3 regions of the Longispora urticae genome follow, and region 3 is predicted to be linked to each of the others. Evidence: riboswitches for the same ligand, from Rfam matches in the RefSeq annotation. Region 3 holds a riboswitch; each other region holds the start of a gene.
What was found. A riboswitch is a leader RNA that binds a small molecule or an ion and turns the genes downstream of it on or off. The one in region 3 is predicted to bind cyclic di-AMP.
Positions count from the first base shown of each region.

Region 1 (3,266 bases), on a different contig from region 3:
GCTGCGCCGGACCCCGCGCCGACTGGGCCGGATCCTCGCCGAGACCAACCCGGCGTTCTGCGGGTTCGTGCTGGCCCTGGGCGTGGTGGTGCTCGCGGTCCGCCGGCATGGCCTGGGCGCGCTGCTCGACGGCCTGGTCCCCGGGCGCGGCGACCTGCTGGGCCTGCTGGCGGTGGCGGCCCTCGCGGCGGTGCTGGCGAACCTGGTCAACAACCTGCCCGCCACCCTGGTCCTGGTGCCCGCCGTCGCGCACTCGCCCGGCCTGGTGCTCGCGGTCCTGATCGGCGTGAACGTCGGCCCGAACCTCACGTACGTCGGTTCGCTGGCCACCCTGCTGTGGCGGCGGATCCTGCACGCGCACGACGCCCGGCCCACGGTGGCGGAGTTCCTCCGGCTCGGCGCGCTGACCGTACCGGCGTGTCTGGCCTCGGGGGTGGTCGCCCTGTGGCTGGGGCTGCGACTGTGGGGGGTATGAGGATTCTCGTCTGGCTCACCGAGGGCACGTGGCCGGCCTGCGTCGACGCGGCGGCCGACCTGGCGCCGCCGGGAGCGGACATCACACTCCTGCACGTCACGGACCCCGGCGTGGCCGAGAGCCTGCACGGCGCGTTCCTGGGCCGGCTGGGCCGGGGCGGGCACGGTACCGATCCCGGGGACACGGTCGAGGCGGCGGTCCGGGCGGCCGAACGCACCCTGCTGAACGCGGCCGTGGCCCGGCTGGGCCGCCCGGCGCACATCGCCGCCACCTCCGGCCGGGCCGAGCGGCTGGTGGTCGAGGCGTGCGAGGCGGCGGACCTGCTGGTCCTGGCCCGGGACGGCGACCACTCCCGGCCCGGCCCGGGCAGCCTGGGGCCGGCTACCCGGTTCGTGGTGGACCACGCGCCGTGCCGGGTGCTGCTGCTGTGGCCGGACGCGGCGACCTCCCCGAGACTGCTCCCGCCGGCCGGGTAGCCCCGCCGACCGGTCCGGCGGCGGCCGCGCCCGCGCCGGCCGGGCCGCACGGCGGAACCGTCCCGCCGGGTACCCCTCTGCTCGAATTGTCGCTCTGCGTGACGACGATCTCTCCACAGTGTGTGATTGAACGCGTGGTAGTTGCCGAGAGTCACGCTCTGTCCTAGCATCGGCGTGCAGACGACCGGACCCTCGCCGCCGACGGGTGGCACCGGGAGTCACCGCCGAGTCGCACTCGCGAGCCGGGGACCCAAGGTACGTGGGGTGAATCCGCCCGGCTCCTCTGTGGAGGGCCGGCCGGTAGGGCGCTCTTCCCGCCCGAATCCGTCAGCTGACCTGGTAGGCGGGTACGGGAGAAGGGTTCTGTCTGTCTTGTCCGTCTTAGCACGTCGTGCCGCCCTGACAGTCGTCGCCGTCGCCGCCACCATGCTGGTCGCGATCACCCCGGCCCAGGCCGAGCCCGAGGGGGGTACGAAGCCGCTGCGCGACGCGCTCCGGGCCGCCTCCCAGGGGTACCAGGACGCGCGCACCGCGATCGCCAACGCCAAGAAGCGCGAGGGCGAACTGTCCGAGGAGATCCTCGCCTCCCAGGCCAAGGTGGCCGACCTGAGCGCGGCGGTGGGCCGGCTGGCCGCGGCGCAGTACCGGGGCGGCTCGTCGGCCCAGTTGCAGGCGCTGCTGTCCAGCGGGTCACCGGAGAGCTTCCTGGACACGGCGGCGACGGTGCGCTACCTGTCCGAGCGCGACGGGGCCCAGGTCACCGCGCTCAAGGCCGCCCAGGCCACCCTCGCTCGGCAGCGCAAGGACCTCGACGCGGCGATCCTCGAACAGGAGAACCAGCTCAAGGAGCTGCGCAAACGCCAGGACGAGGCGCTCAAGGCGCTGCGCTCGGCCGGCGGCGGCGACCCGACCCTCGGCTTCGGCGACCTGCCGGCCAACGCGACCCCCGCGCCGCGCAACCCCGACGGCAGCTTCCCGTCCGAGGGCTGCTCCGTGAAGGACCCGACCACCAGCGGCTGCCTGTCGCCGCGCACCCTGCACGCGTACAACGAGACGAAGAAGGCGAACTTCGACCACTACGTGTCCTGCTACCGCTCGGCCGAGGACGGCGGGGAGCACCCGCGCGGCAAGGCCTGCGACTGGTCCTCGGCAGCGAAGGGCTTCGGCGGGATGGCGGTCGGCGCGGAGAAGGACTACGGCAACAAGCTCGCCGCCTGGTACATCGCCAACGCGGACCGGCTCGGGGTGCTCTACGTCATCTGGTTCCGGCAGATCTGGATGCCGGGCACGGGCTGGCGCTCGTACTTCGGCAGCGGGGACCCGTCGTCGGAACACACGAACCACGTGCACCTGTCGATGCGCTGACGGGTGCCGGGCTTCCGGCCGGTCCGGCGCTCACGGGACCGGGCGTGCGGCCGGCTCCGCGCCGGCCGGCGGGCACCGGGTGGTGCCCGCCGCCGGGCGTCAGCCGCAGTTGGCGGTGATCGTCCTCACCACGTTCGTGGTGTCGTTGATGCTGCGGTAGGTGTTCGTGGCCGTGCCGACACACATGTAGGTGGTGGTCTCCCAGTAGCTCGACACGGTGGTCCAGGTGCCGGTGCCGGGGTTCAGTCGTTGAAGCGAGACGTAGATCTGGCGCTCCGGTTGCCCGTCGTAGCAGATCATCCAGGCCTCCGCGCCGATCGCGGTCCCGCCGTCGGTGAGGAAGTACGCGACCCTGCACGGCGGGGCGGCCTGGGCTGGTGCGGTGACGGCGAGGCTCACGCCGGTGGCGGCGAGCGTGAACGTGGCGGCCAGGGCCGTCCTGAGCAGTCGTGACATGAGCGCTTCTCCTTCGGGAGGCGGAGAGGCGACCGTAACAGTCTACTTTAGACAGTGTCTATAGATGTCGATGGCTGCCCCGCCGGGCTCCACGGGGCCAGCGTCGCGTGGATGTCCTGGCCGGGGGCCGCGTCCTGCGTGATCACCACCGAGTCCGGCGTCGGGAACCGGACCGTCACGTTCAGGCCGCCCGCCCGCCAGGCCCCGTCCCCGACGGGCCGCAGCACCACCGGCGCCTGCCCCGGCGCGGTCAACGCGAGGTCGGCGGCGTCGCCGGTCACGAGGAACTCGCCGTCGTCACCCGTGAACCGGCCGGCGACCGGCGGGCCGCCCACCGGGGCCGGGCGGGTCGGCCAGCCGAGCCCCTTCGCGAGGGCGGGCAGCAGCGCCTCGGTGATCAGCGCGTGCCCGTAGTCGCCGTTGGTCATGACGACCGCGCCCCGGCCGCCGTCGAGGAACAGCGTGGCCTGGCACTTGAAGCCCTCGTTGCCGCC
Region 1 covers NZ_JAQZSH010000041.1:281,985-285,250, forward strand. The annotation lists gene PT931_RS28975 (ArsB/NhaD family transporter) at 1-475, shown strand, start outside; gene PT931_RS28980 (universal stress protein) at 472-951, shown strand; cyclic di-AMP (ydaO/yuaA leader) riboswitch at 1,164-1,312, shown strand; gene PT931_RS28985 (coiled-coil domain-containing protein) at 1,378-2,316, shown strand; gene PT931_RS28990 (hypothetical protein) at 2,416-2,772, opposite strand; gene PT931_RS28995 (serine hydrolase domain-containing protein) at 2,820-3,266, opposite strand, start outside.
Region 1: another riboswitch for cyclic di-AMP. It lies ahead of PT931_RS28985 (coiled-coil domain-containing protein); the one in region 3 lies ahead of PT931_RS05470 (C40 family peptidase).

Region 2 (3,266 bases), on a different contig from region 3:
TGCCGCCCGGGCCGATGCCGGCCTTCTTGCGCTGCTCCTGGAGCTTCTTCAGCTCCTCCTCGATCTTCGCCTTCTGCCCGGAGAGTTCCTTCTCCTGGGCGGTCTGCTGGTTGAGGGCGGCGTCGAGCTTGGTCTTCTCGCCGTCGTAGGCGGACTTGGCCTCGTTGTAGGCGGCGATCTCCTGCTGCTGCCCGTACGCGAACTGGTCGAGGATGGTGAGCTGTTCCATCAGGCTCGACGGGTTCTGCGAGCTGAGCAGGGCGCTCATCGAGGACACGCTCTGGCCCTTGTAGGCGGCGGCGGCGACGGCGCCGATCCGGCCCCGCGCGGCGTCCACTTTGTCCTGGGCCGGCTTGAGCTGGATGTTCAGCTTGTCGACGGCCTCGCGGGTGACCTTGAGCTGCTCGGTCACCTTGTTGAAGGACTCGATGACCTTCTCGAGCTCCTCGGACGCCTTGTCGATCTGGGCGGCGAGCTCGGCGGGGGTGGGCTCGGCCTGGGCGGGTGAGGCGCCGAGGGTTGCGGCGACGGCGAGGAGGCAGCCGATGGCCAGTACGCGGAGGGGTTTCCGGCTGACGGTGGTCAACGCAGCACGACCCTTTCATAGGCAACAAGCCGCGCCCACGTTACCCGCCTTGTGAGATGCGTGCCACCTTCGGGAAATGCCTACTACACAAAGAAAACAGCCCATCACGCGAGGTGATGAGCTGTTTTCTCGGTGGTCGAGAAACCGGGCACACAAATGGGTCTACCCGGGAAAGCCGGAACTACTAACCGCGGACCCGGCCCGCGCCGTCGTACCCGCCCATGGAGTCGACGTTCGAGATCTTCACCGACTCGCCCGGCTGGGGCGCGTGGATCACCTGGTTGTTGCCCACGTAGATGCCCACGTGGCCCAGGCCGTAGAAGAACACCAGGTCGCCCGGCTGCAGGTCGCCCCGGCCGATCCGGGTGGTGGCGGCCCACTGCGCGTTCGTCTGGTGCCCGCCGATGCCGACGCCGGCCGCGCCCCAGGCGCGCATGGTCAGGCCGGAGCAGTCGTACGTGTCCGGGCCGGCCGCGCCGTAGACGTACGCCTTGCCGAGCTGCGCGTACGCGAACTGCACCGCCACGCCCGCCTTGCCCGAAACGTTCGGCGGCGGGGTGTTGGAGGTGTTCGACGGGCTGGTGGACCGCTCGGCGGACCGGCTGGCCCGTTCGGCGGCGGCCTTCGCCTCGTCGCGCTCCTGGACGAGCGCGGCGTTGGCGGCCACCAGGGCGGCCTTCTTCGCCGCCAGGGTGGTCTCCTGCTTCGTCTGCTCGGCGATCAGGCCGTCCAGGCGGGCCTTCTCGGCGTCGAGCTCGCCCCGGGCGCTGGTGAGGTCCCCGACGCTGTCCGGCGCGGGACGGGTGGCCACGGCGGCGGCTCCGACCTGGTCGAACAGGGAGGTCGTGGGCCGGGCGGCGATGCCGAGCGGGTTGGCGGTCGCGGCGACCTTGTCGGCGAGGGGGGCCAACTTCGCGGCGACGGTGTCGGCGACGAGCCGGGTACTGGCCAGCGTCGCGCGCACCTTGTCGTACTCACCGGAGATCTGGGTGACCTCGCGGGCGTTCTGATCGATTTTGCCCTGAGTGTCAGTACCGGGATCGGCCTGAGCGGCGGTCATCGGACCCGAGACGGCCAGCACGGAGACGCCCACAACAGTGAGCGCGGCGCGCAGCAGCCCCGGCACGGAACATGGTGCCAAGGAGGACTCTCTTCCCTCGTCTGCCTACACGGGCAGCACACCGCCTACCGGGTTAGCTGACGGGTTCGGACGGGAAGAAATTGCGCCCTACCGCGCACTGCGCGGATTCACCCCGGCGGAGGAGTCGCACCTCCGCGATGGTTCCCCGGCTCACCGGTCACGATGACTCGGCGGCCCGTCCGGCGCTCCCCATCAATGGGTGGCTGACTCCCGGACGTTGACTGACGCTACCTGGGATCTGAGGCATAGCAACCCTGAGTGACGGGCCAGACGTGAGCCCCACCCGGTCGCACCGCAGCTCAGAGGAGGGTCTAGGCTCCGCCCGATTACCCTACGTGCGCGTTCAGCCACTCCTGCAGGGTGTCGAGGTAGAACTGGCGGGCCTCCTCCGCCGACAGGGCGAGGTCGTGCAGGCCGTCAGGAACCTCGATGAATGTCACGTCGGGGCCGAGCGCGCGGGAGTACTCCGCGATGTGCGCGACGTCGAGAACCGAGTCCATCCGGGTGGCGTCGTCGCTCCACTCGGGACGCTTGTACGACGCGGTGGACGCGGTCACCAGGACCGGGACGTCGATGTTGAGGCCCCTGCGCAGCCGGCGCTGGGCGTGCGTGATCGCCACCAGCCAGCCGAGCCGGGTCGGGATGCCCTCGATCGGCTTCCACGCGGTGTCGAAGTTCCAGGCGCCCTTGCGGTCGACGTGCACGCTGTCGCCGTACACGCTGCTCAGGCCCGCCGGGAGCGAGCGCATCGGCTGGCGGCGGCCCACCGGCGCGAGGACGACCGGCGCGACCCGGCGGAGGAACCAGTTCGCGTTGAGGTCGAAGAACGGGCTGTTCAGGGTGAGCGCCGTGATGGTGCCGGTGCCCTGGAGCTTGTGCGCCCACATCGAGGTGGTCAGGCCGCCCGTGGAGTGCGCGTTGACGACCAGGATGTCGTGGCCGTCCTCCTCGCGGATGATCCGGGCCGCCTCGTCGAGCTCGACGAAGTACTCCGCGACGCTGTCCACCATGGACGGCGTCTGGCCGGGGCGCAGGCTGCGGCCGCTGCGCCTCAGGTCGATCGCGTAGAAGGTGTAGCCGAGGCTGACGAAGAAGTCGGCCAGGTGGGTCTGGAAGAAGTAGTCGTTGTACCCGTGGACGTAGAGCACCGCCCGGGTGGACTGGCCGGCCCGACGGCGGACGAGCGTGGCGACCAGCTCGCCCTTCTCGTCGTCCGGCAGCGGCAGGGTGCGCGCCTCGTAGGCGTCGCCCAGGATGTCCTTGACCCACATGGGCACATCATCGCAGGTGGTCGAGGATGTCGGGCACCGCCAGAAGAATTCCGGCGAGTCCGGCCACGATCACAAAAAACGGGCGGAGGACACCGCGTTCGAACCCGCCGTTCACCTGGACGGCCATGAAGTTCGGTACGCCGATCTCGCGCCACACCCGGCCGGCCAGCGGCAGGGGCCACAGGACGGGGCAGCCCGCCCGGGTGATCATGTCGCCGAGGGTGTGGATGACGCCGCCGAACGCGATGGCGAGCCCGAGCAGCGGGAA
Region 2 covers NZ_JAQZSH010000008.1:32,902-36,167, reverse strand. The annotation lists gene PT931_RS03910 (C40 family peptidase) at 1-586, opposite strand, end outside; gene PT931_RS03905 (C40 family peptidase) at 771-1,727, opposite strand; cyclic di-AMP (ydaO/yuaA leader) riboswitch at 1,769-1,900, opposite strand; gene PT931_RS03900 (alpha/beta hydrolase) at 2,054-2,998, opposite strand; gene PT931_RS03895 (metal-dependent hydrolase) at 3,006-3,266, opposite strand, start outside.
Region 2: another riboswitch for cyclic di-AMP. It lies ahead of PT931_RS03905 (C40 family peptidase); the one in region 3 lies ahead of PT931_RS05470 (C40 family peptidase).

Region 3 (3,266 bases):
CGGCGAGCTGACCCTGCTGAAGCGCCGCCCGGTGCTGGGCGACTTCGACCCGGAGCGCTACGAGCAGTTCCGCGAGTGGGCGACGGCCCCCGACGGCACCCGGGTACCCATCTCGATCATGACCTTGAAGGGTACGCCCCGGGACGGCTCGGCCCCCCTGTCGCTGTACGGCTACGGCAGCTACGAGACCAGCATCGACCCGTGGTTCTCCATCGCCCGGCTGTCCCTGGTGGACCGGGGCGTCACGTTCGCCATCGCGCACGTCCGCGGCGGCGGCGAGATGGGCCGGCACTGGTACGACGACGGCAAGCTGCTGCACAAGAAGAACACCTTCACCGACTTCGTGGCCTGCGCGCGGCACCTGGCGGCGGCCGGCTGGACCAGCCCGGAGCGCACCGTCGCCCGGGGCGCGTCGGCCGGCGGCCTGCTGATGGGCGCGATCGCCAACATCGCGCCGGAGGCGTTCGGCGGGATCGTCGCGCAGGTGCCGTTCGTGGACGCGCTGAACACGATCCTCGACCCGACGATGCCGCTCACCGTCGTCGAGTGGGACGAGTGGGGCAACCCGCTGGCCGACCCCGAGGTGTACGCGTACATGAAGTCCTACTCCCCGTACGAGAACGTCACCGCGCAGGAGTACCCGGCGCTGCTCGTGATGGCCGGGCTGAACGATCCCCGGGTCGGCGTGCACGAGGCCGCGAAGTGGGTCGCCCGGTTGCGGGTCGTCGGGCGGGGCGGTCCGGTGCTGCTCAAGACGGAGATGGGCGCGGGGCACATGGGCCCGTCGGGCCGGTACGACGTGTGGAAAGAGGAGTCGTACGTGAACGCGTGGCTGTTGGACGTGGTGGGGCTGGCGGGCTAGGCAGACCCGGCGCCGGCCCACGTCGGGGCCGGCGCCGGGCTGGTCAGACCAGAGCCGCCAGCAGCGCCGGGTTGATGTTCCCGCCGGAGATGATCGCGACGGTCCGCCCGAGCGGCAGCTCCTCCCGGTGGTAGAGGTACGCCGCCGTGGACACCGCCCCGCTCGGCTCCGCCACCAGCCGCGAGGACCGGGCGAGCACGCCCACGGCCGCGCCGATCTCCTCCTCGGTGACGGTGACGATCGCGTCGGCCACCTCGCGGATGTGCGCGAACGTCAGCTCGGACAGCCGCGGGCTGCGCAGACCGTCGGCGATGGTCTTCTCGGTCTGTTCCAGCGGCCAGGACACGACCCGGCCGGCGGCGAGGCTCTCCCGGGCGTCGGCGGCCAGCGCGGGTTCGACGCCGATCACCTTCGCGTTCGGGGCGAGCGCGCGGATGGCGGTGCCGACCCCGGAGAGCAGGCCACCCCCGCTGACGGGTACGAGCACGACCTCCACGTCCGGCAGGTCCTCGGCGATCTCCAGCCCGACGGTGCCCTGTCCGGCGATGATGTCGACGTGGTCGAACGGCGGGATGAGCGGGTAGCCGTGCTTCGCGACCAGTTCGAGGGCCCGGGCCTCCCGCTCGCCGGGTGAGACGACGATCACATCCGCGCCGAGGTTCTGCATGCCCGCGATCTTCACCTCGGGGGTGGTGTCGGGGACGACGATGATGGCGGGCATGCCCAGTTGCCGGGCCACGTACGCGACCGCCTGGCCGTGGTTGCCCGACGAGTACGCGATGACTCCGGGCATGTCCGGGCGGATCGCGTTGCGCGCGCCACGGATCTTGAAAGCGCCGATGGGCTGCAGGTTCTCCGGCTTCAGCCAGAGTGGCCGGTCGGCGTCGGCCCACGCGCACGGCACGAGCTGGGTCCGCAGCGCGGTACCCGCAATGGTTGTGGCGGCTTTCTGGATGTCACCCAAGGTCACGAGCCTCATAGTCGTCAAGGTAACCACACGCGGAATTCATCGTTAGGTAGTTGGGTAGCTACCGCACGAAGTGGCACAAGCAGATAACTTGTTACCCCCCAGTCCAGCGTCTAGCCTTGGGACCGTTCGTCCGGGTACAGCGACCCGACGGGGGGAGCACCGGTCGAATGCCGCCGAGTCGCCCTGTGGCGAATCGGGGACCCACAGAGCTAGTTGGGGTGAATCCGTCACTGTTCGTAGTGGCGGTAGGGCGATCTTCCCGCCCGAACCCGTCAGCTAACCCGGTAGGCGGCTGAGGGAAGAAGGAGTCAGCAGCCCAGGTGAAATCCGTCCGCGGAGCCTATTTAGCCGTCGTCGCCGTCACCGCCTCCGTCGTGATGTCCTTCGCGGGCAGCGCGCACGCCGACGATGTCGACGAGATCGAGCGCCAGTTGGATTCCAAGTGGAGTGCGCTGGAAGGCACGATCGAGCAGTACAACAAGACTGCCGCGACGCTGAAGACCACCAAGGCCGAGGTCGAGGCCGCCTCCCTCAAGGTCAAGCCCCTCCAGGACAAGGTCGACGTCGCGTACGCGCAGATCGGCCTGATGTCCGCCGCCGCGTACAAGGGCGGCAAGGCCAGCACCGCCAACGCCCTCCTCGGGGGCGGCTCGGCGGACTCGATGCTCGAACAGCTGACCCTCCTCGACGCCATCAGCGCGTCGGAGCAGAAGCAGATCGACGAGCTGAACAGACTCAAGGCACCCCTCGACGCCGAGAAGAAGAAGATCCAGACCCTGCTCGACTCGCAGCAGAAGATGGAGTCCGAGCTCTCCGCCAAGAAGGTCTCGATCACCGGCGAGATGGACGCCCTGCAGGCCCAGCGGACCGCGGCGTACAAGGACCGGGCGAGTCGGAACGGCACCCGGATCGACTACGTGCCGCCGTTCATCCCCGGCCCGCCCGGCAAGGCGGTGACCTTCGCGATGGCCCAGATCGGCAAGCCGTACGTGTGGGCCGCCGGCGGTCCGGACGCCTACGACTGCTCCGGCCTGACAATGGCCGCGTGGGCCGCGGGTGGCGTGTCCATGGGGCACTACACCGGCTGGCAGCGCGACGCGTCGACCCCGATCACCCGGTCGCAGCTCCAGCCCGGTGACCTGATCTTCTACGGCGGCGACCGGCACGTGGCCCTGTACATCGGCAACAACCTGGTCGTGCACGCCCCGCAGCCCGGTCAGAACGTCAAGGTCGAGGGCGTGGACATGGGCGGGGACACCCCGACCGCCTACGCCCGCCCCAAGTACGCGCGCTGACACCCCCCTGCGAACGGCCCGCCCTCCACGAGGAGGACGGGCCGTTCGTGTGTCCGGGGACTAGCTAGTAGCGGGTGCCCTCGGGGGTCGGCAGCGTGTCGAGATCCGCGAGGTCCTCGGCGGTGAGGACGAGGTCCGC
Region 3 covers NZ_JAQZSH010000011.1:103,060-106,325, reverse strand. The annotation lists gene PT931_RS05480 (S9 family peptidase) at 1-862, shown strand, start outside; gene PT931_RS05475 (threonine ammonia-lyase) at 906-1,841, opposite strand; cyclic di-AMP (ydaO/yuaA leader) riboswitch at 1,994-2,138, shown strand; gene PT931_RS05470 (C40 family peptidase) at 2,153-3,127, shown strand; gene PT931_RS05465 (aldo/keto reductase) at 3,192-3,266, opposite strand, start outside.